Regions from separate parts of the Janthinobacterium sp. GW822-FHT07A03 genome, predicted to be linked through region 2. Evidence: predicted binding sites of a transcription regulator. Region 2 holds the regulator's gene; each other region holds the start of a gene.
What was found. The regulator NrdR, encoded in region 2, represses ribonucleotide reductase genes. The targets are predictions, from matches to a motif close to CACNANATNTNGTG.
Positions count from the first base shown of each region.

Region 1: a site for NrdR is predicted at 1,273-1,286, ahead of AC1RJW_RS22210 (ribonucleoside triphosphate reductase). Genes of this name have one in related genera too.
Region 3: a site for NrdR is predicted at 1,665-1,678, ahead of AC1RJW_RS10000 (ribonucleoside-diphosphate reductase subunit alpha). Genes of this name have one in related genera too.

Region 1 is NZ_JBXAKW010000008.1:103,507-105,771, forward strand. It holds gene AC1RJW_RS22210 (ribonucleoside triphosphate reductase) at 1-1,226, opposite strand, end outside; gene AC1RJW_RS22215 (hypothetical protein) at 1,349-1,759, opposite strand; gene ubiU (ubiquinone anaerobic biosynthesis protein UbiU) at 1,922-2,265, shown strand, end outside.
Region 2 is NZ_JBXAKW010000007.1:346,839-349,103, reverse strand. It holds gene glyA (serine hydroxymethyltransferase) at 1-698, shown strand, start outside; gene nrdR (transcriptional regulator NrdR) at 843-1,307, shown strand; gene pilV (type IV pilus modification protein PilV) at 1,540-2,121, shown strand; gene AC1RJW_RS21350 (PilW family protein) at 2,118-2,265, shown strand, end outside.
Region 3 is NZ_JBXAKW010000003.1:88,671-90,935, forward strand. It holds gene AC1RJW_RS10000 (ribonucleoside-diphosphate reductase subunit alpha) at 1-1,399, opposite strand, end outside; gene ampD (1,6-anhydro-N-acetylmuramyl-L-alanine amidase AmpD) at 1,792-2,265, opposite strand, start outside.

The DNA.
Region 1 (2,265 bases), on a different contig from region 2:
GGACTCGTGATGTCCCAGGCGTCGCCGCTGAAATTGCGGATCATCTCGTTGATGCCGTTCACGCCCAGGGTGGAAAAGTGGTTGCGCAGGGTGCCCAGGTAACGCTTCGTGTACGGGAACAGGCCTTGCTGCATCAGTTCCTCGATGGTGCGGCGCTTGATTTCCAGGCTGGTCTTGCCCAGTTCCAGCAGGCGGTCGAGGTCCGCCATCAACGCCGCTTCGTCGCCGCGCCACAGGTGGCCCAGGCGTGCGCAGTTGATGGTCACCACGCCCAGGGAACCCGTTTGCTCGGCGGAACCGAACAGGCCATTGCCCCGTTTCAGCAGTTCGCGCAAGTCCAGCTGCAATCGGCAGCACATGGAGCGGATCATGTTCGGCTTGAGCTCCGAATTGATGAAGTTCTGGAAGTAGGGCAGGCCGTAGCGGGCCGTCATTTCGAACAGGCGTTCGGCATTTTCGCTATGCCAGTCGAAATCCCCGGTGATGTTATAGGTGGGGATGGGGAAGGTGAAGACGCGGCCCTTGGCGTCGCCCGCCATCATGATCTCGATGTAGGCGCGGTTGATCATGTCCATTTCCGCCTGAAGCTCGCCATAGCTGAAGTCCATCTCCTGGCCGGCGATGACGGGAATCTGCTCGCGCAGGTCGTCCGGGCAGACCCAGTCGAAGGTCAGGTTGGTGAACGGCGTCTGCGTGCCCCAGCGCGATGGCACGTTGAGGTTGAAGATCAGCTCCTGCATGTACTGGCGCACTTCTTCGTAGCGCAGGCTGTCCTTGCGGATGTAGGGCGCCATGTAGGTGTCGAAGGAGCTGAACGCCTGCGCGCCGGCCCATTCGTTTTGCAGGGTGCCGAGAAAATTGACGATCTGGCCGATGGCGCTCGACATGTGCTTGGGCGGACCCGATTCGATCTTGCCGGGCACGCCGTTCAAGCCTTCGTGCAGCAGGGTGCGCAGCGACCAGCCGGCGCAATAGCCGGCCAGCATGTCGAGGTCGTGGATGTGCAGGGCCGCTTCGCGGTGCGCGGCGCCCACTTCCGGCGGATACACCTGGTCCAGCCAGTAGTTGGCGATGACCTTGCCCGACACGTTGAGTATCAGGCCGCCCAGCGAGTAACCCTGGTTGGCGTTGGCGTTGACCCGCCAGTCGCGCCGCTCCAGGTATTCATTGATGGACGCGGCGACATCGACCTGGCCGCGCGTGGGGGAAACTGCATTTGTCGTCATGAAACCTCCAATAAACACAACATGCGGTGTTTTTATGGAGATTAATCACTAAATATAGTGGCGTCAAAGGGTGCGTGCAGTTGCGTGGCGAATCCTTGATGCAGGTGAAAAAAGCATCCTGGTTACGTTTTCGCACGCCCCTGGCGCAGGATGAAGCAGCTCAAGCCAAAGTACGCGGCGGCGCAGACGGCGATGCTGATGACGGACGCGGGCAGCACGTGCATCCAGATTTCCAGCGCCGAGAAGGTGCTCCAGCTGGCCACGCGCGCGTCGAACGTGACGTAATTGGCCAGCAGCCAGTAGGCGGCCAGCAGGCCCGTGCTGATGGCGGCCTGGCGCGGCGCCGGCATGGCGCGGCGCGCAAAGACGGCTTGCAGGAACAGCAGCAGCACGCCCGGATACGCGCCCAGCACCTCGGGCGACAGGATGGACAGTGCCTCGGCGTCGTAGCCTTCCGTGGGCGCGGCCCATTGCACTTGCAGCACGGTGAGGAACAGGGTGAGCAGGAAGATCAGCAGCGGTTTGCGGGGCATGGCGGACAATCGAAGACGAAGAAAAGGGGGGCATTTTACAGCCAGGTCAAGCAAGTTGAACGCGCGCCAGCCATGCATGCATTCCTTCACCTGCGTCAAGGACTGGGCGGCATGGGCGGGGCTATAGTCTGCACCCTGAGCCGATACAGGACTGAGAACACCATGATGCTTGAATCAACCACCGCCACCCGCGTGGCCGGACCGCTGGAACTGGTCTGCCCCGCCGGCAGCCTGCCTGCCTTGAAAGCGGCCGTCGACAATGGCGCCGACACCGTATACCTGGGATTTCGCGACGCCACCAATGCGCGCAATTTCGCCGGCCTCAATTTCGACGAGAAGGCCATCGCCGAAGGCGTGCGCTACGCCCACCAGTACGGACGCAAGGTGCTGCTGGCGCTGAATACCTATCCGCAGCCGCACAACTGGGCCGTGTGGCGCAGCGCCATCGACCGCGCCGCGCAAGCCGGCATCGACGCAATGATCGTGGCCGATCCGGGCCTGATGGC
Region 2 (2,265 bases):
AACGCTTCAGCAAGATCGCCAAGGAAGTGGGCGCCTACTTCATGGTCGACATGGCCCACTACGCGGGCCTGATCGCCGCCGGCCTGTACCCGAATCCGGTGCCGTTCGCCGACTTCGTCACCTCGACCACGCACAAATCGTTGCGCGGCCCGCGCGGCGGCATCATCCTGATGAAGGCCGAACACGAAAAAGCCATCAACTCGGCCATCTTCCCCGGCATCCAGGGCGGCCCGCTGATGCACGTGATCGCCGGCAAGGCCGTTGCCTTCAAGGAAGCGCTGAGCCCTGAATTCGTCGAATACCAGAAGCAAGTGATCAAGAACGCCGACGTGCTGGCGAAGACCCTGATCAAGCGCGGCCTGCGCATCGTGTCCGGCGGCACGGAATCGCACGTCATGCTGGTCGACCTGCGCGCCAAGAACCTGACGGGCAAGGAAGCGGAAGCCATCCTCGGTTCCGCGCACATCACCTGCAACAAGAACGGCATCCCGAATGACCCGCAAAAACCCTTCGTCACCTCGGGCATCCGCCTGGGCAGCCCGGCGATGACGACGCGCGGTTTCAAGGAAGCGCAAGCGGAAGAAGTGGGCAACCTGATCGCCGACGTGCTGGACAATCCGCATGACGCCGCCACCATCGAGCGCGTGAAAGCGGCCGTGAAAGTGCTGGCCGACGCGCACCCTGTGTACGCAGCATAATTATTTGTCCAGAATGTGTCATACGGAGTAAGATTCTGTATGACACATTCCAGTCGTGCCCCAGGGCGCCCGGAGTGATTCGGGCGCCCTTTGTACAAGGGCGGCGATTTCCCGTAATTATTACTATAAAGTTGTAGCCAGCCCATGAAATGTCCATTTTGCCAGCACGGCGACACCCAGGTTCTCGATACGCGCGTATCGGAGGAAGGGGATGCCATACGGCGGCGGCGCCGCTGCGGCAAATGCGACAAGCGTTTCACCACCTACGAACGCATTGAACTTATCATGCCCGCCGTCGTCAAAAAGAATGGCAGCCGGACGGAGTTCGCTGCGGATAAGTTGCGCGGCAGTTTGATGCTGGCCTTGCGCAAGCGTCCCGTCGCGGCCGCCTCCGTGGATACGGCCATCGCTTCCATCCAGGAAAAACTGCTGACCAGCGGCTTGCGCGAAGTCGATTCCGGCTATATCGGCGAACTCGTCATGCAGGAACTCAAGCGCCTCGACAAGATCGCCTACATCCGCTTTGCCTCTGTTTATAAAAATTTCGAAGACCTGGCCGAGTTCCAGGATGCGATTGCCGAAGTGGGGCAGGCACGCGGCAAGCCCTGACGCTCGCTCTGACGTTCACCTTTTGATGACGGGGCCGTTCATGTGCCCCGTTTTCACCACGCCAGCATTCGCCTGGCAAGCGGCCTGATCAATCCCTGCGCCGTTCTTCTCGCCTTATCGCGCTCCTGTTTGCGCTAGCGCAGACCCCGTTTTTTGCACGCGCCTATCTTGTAGCTGGGCCGCGCGTCCGTGCGGCTCCGGTCCTGATGCATTCTGTCCGCAGGAGAAGCTCATGTACGGCGTCGCGCGTGGTTCCATGGATGGCAGCAGCCTCGTCGAGGTGCTGGTGTCGCTGCTGCTGTTGGCGCTGGGCCTGCTCGGTGCCAGCATCTTGCAATTGAACTCCCTGCGCGCGCGCCATGAATCGGCGCTGTTGTCGGCGGGCGCGCAACTGGCCGCCGGCATGGCCGAGCGCATGCGCGCCAACAGCGTGCTCATGCAGGGCCCCGATGCGGGCAATCCCTACCTGAACGTGGCCTACGCGGCGGACGATGCCGACGCTGGCGGCGGCGCGCCCGACTGCTTCGGCGCTGCCGCCTGCGGCGCGGCCGAACTGGCGCAATTCGACATCGCCGAGTGGAAACAGCAAATGCATGCGGCCTTGCCCGGCGCGCGCCTGCATATCTGCCGCGATGCACCCGCCTGGGATGCCGTCGCGCAAGGCTTGCACTGGGCGTGCAGCGGCGGCAAGGGCGCACCCATCGTCATCAAGCTGGGCTGGCGCGCCCGGCTGCCCGATGGCTCGCCCGCCGTGAATGGGGCGGGCGAGTCCTTGCCCAGGCTGGTATTCCAGCTGGGCGGAGGCGGCGCATGAACAGCGTGCACGTCCACCGGCGCCTGCATCGCGGCCTGAGCCTGGTCGAGCTGCTGGTGACCCTGTCGCTGGGCGCGTTGCTGATGCTGGCCGCGAGTAGCGTGCTGCTGGCCGCCAGCGGCAGCTATGGCGACCAGTCCGCCA
Region 3 (2,265 bases), on a different contig from region 2:
GCAGGTCGAGGAATTCCTCGATGTCCATGTGCCAGGTTTCCAGGTAGGCGCAGACGGCGCCCTTGCGCTTGCCGCCCTGGTTGACTGCCACGGCCGTGTCGTTGACCACTTTCAGGAACGGCACCACGCCTTGCGACTTGCCGTTGGTGCCCTTGATGTGGGCGCCCAGGGCGCGCACCGGTGTCCAGTCGTTGCCCAGGCCGCCGGCGAACTTGGCCAGCAGCGCGTTGTCCTTGATGGCGTCGTAGATGCCTTCCAGGTCATCGGAGACGGTGCTCAGGTAGCACGACGACAGCTGCGAGCGCAGGGTGCCCGAATTGAACAGGGTCGGGGTCGAGCTCATGAAGTCGAACGAGGACAGCAGGCTGTAGAACTCGATGGCGCGCGCTTCGCGGTCCGCTTCGTTCAGCGCCAGGCCCATGGCCACGCGCATGTAGAACGCTTGCGGCATTTCGATGCGCACGTCCTGGATGTGCAGGAAGTAGCGGTCGTACAGGGTTTGCAGGCCGATGTAGCCGAATTGCAAGTCGCGGTCGGCGACGATGGCTTTCGCCAGGCGCTCCAGGTCGAAGCTGGCGAGTACCGGGTTCAGCAGCTCGGCGGCGATGCCCTTGGCGATGTATTGCGGGAAATACGTCAGGTATTCGGCGGCGGCAGCCGCTTGCGGCACTTCCTTGCCGAACACTTCCTTGCGCACCGTGTGCAGCAGGATGCGGGCCGTGACCTGGCTGTAGGCCGGGTCTTTTTCCATCAGCGCGCGCGCCGCCAGGATGGCCGACTTGTGCAGCTCTTCGACGGGCACGCCGTCGTACAGGTTCTTCACCGTTTCAGCCAGGATGGCATCGGCATCGACGTGCTTTTCCAGGCCGGCGCAGGCGGCGTTGATCAGGTCGCGCACTTCCTGCATGTCCAGCAGGCGGCGCACGCCGTTGTCGGTGACATTTAATTGTGGTGCGGAAACTTGCGCGGATGCGCCTTGCGCTTCCTTCTGCAGACGGCGCTCTTCCATGTGCTTGGCACGGTACAGCACGTAGGCACGCGCCACGTCGTGCTCGCCCGAACGCATCAGCGACAGTTCCACCTGGTCTTGCACGTCTTCGATATGGAAGGTGCCGCCGCCCGGATGGCGGCGCACCAGCGCGGCGACGACGCCGTCGGTCAGCTGCTCCACCAGTTCGCGGATGCGTGCCGAGGCTGCGCCCTGGCCGCCGTTAACGGCCAAAAACGCCTTGGTCATGGCGATGGCGATCTTCGAAGGCTCAAATGCCACCACCGCGCCGTTGCGGCGGATGATGCGATAGTCGCCCAATGCCGCGCCCGTGCTCGCCACGCTGTTGGCCGCGCCTGGCGCTGGCGATACTGGCGTTGGATGGATGGAAATATCTTGTGGTGATTGCATTGAAGCTCCCGTTGTCAGCTAAAGTCAGCCTGCAGTTTTTCTGCCGCGTGTGTTGTTGAATAGAACGCCCGATGGTCAGGGTTTCTTCAGGTATTTGTTGCTAAATAGTAAATTTATAATGCATAAAACAGGGTCAGAATCCATAGCGCCACACCGTACTGCCCGGCTGGCGCGAAACACGATCAAGGGTGATAAACCGCCAGTTCCAGTGCTTTATCAGCAATCCGGGTAGCTTTGACAATAATTCTGAAAACGTCTGTGATGGCACTACATATAGTCTTTACATCCAACTTCTGCACTAATTGTAGTGCTCATCGAAGGGCGATGCAATAGTTTTCCGGCATCCGTCGGCGTAATTTTTTGTATTTTCATATACGATTTCGGTTGACTTTTCAGGGTATGGATGGAAAGCCCAATCCCCGCGAAGTAAGCGCTAACGCAGGCTGCCCGCGCAGGGTTTCCAGCCAGCATACTTGGTAAAAATGCCAGTCAAAAAACGGCCCCGGATCCGTCTTCCTCCCCGGTGCGATATGCTCGTGGCCACGTACCTGGGACAGCCCGTAGCGTGCCACCAGCGCCGCCGTCAGCACCGCCAGCACGCGGTATTGCTGCGGCTGAAAGGGGACAAAGTCCGAGCCTTCCATTTCGATACCGATGGAATAGCCATTGCATTGCGGGCGTCCTTCAAACATGGATGCGCCCGCATGCCAGGCACGTTGATCAGCAGAAACATATTGCAACAGCGCGCCATCGCGCCGCACAAAAAAGTGCGCCGACACCTGCAAGCCACGCAGGTCGGCGAAAGAAGGATCGGCATTATAATCTACCCGGCCCGTAAACAAGTCCGACACATGCGGTCCGCCGAA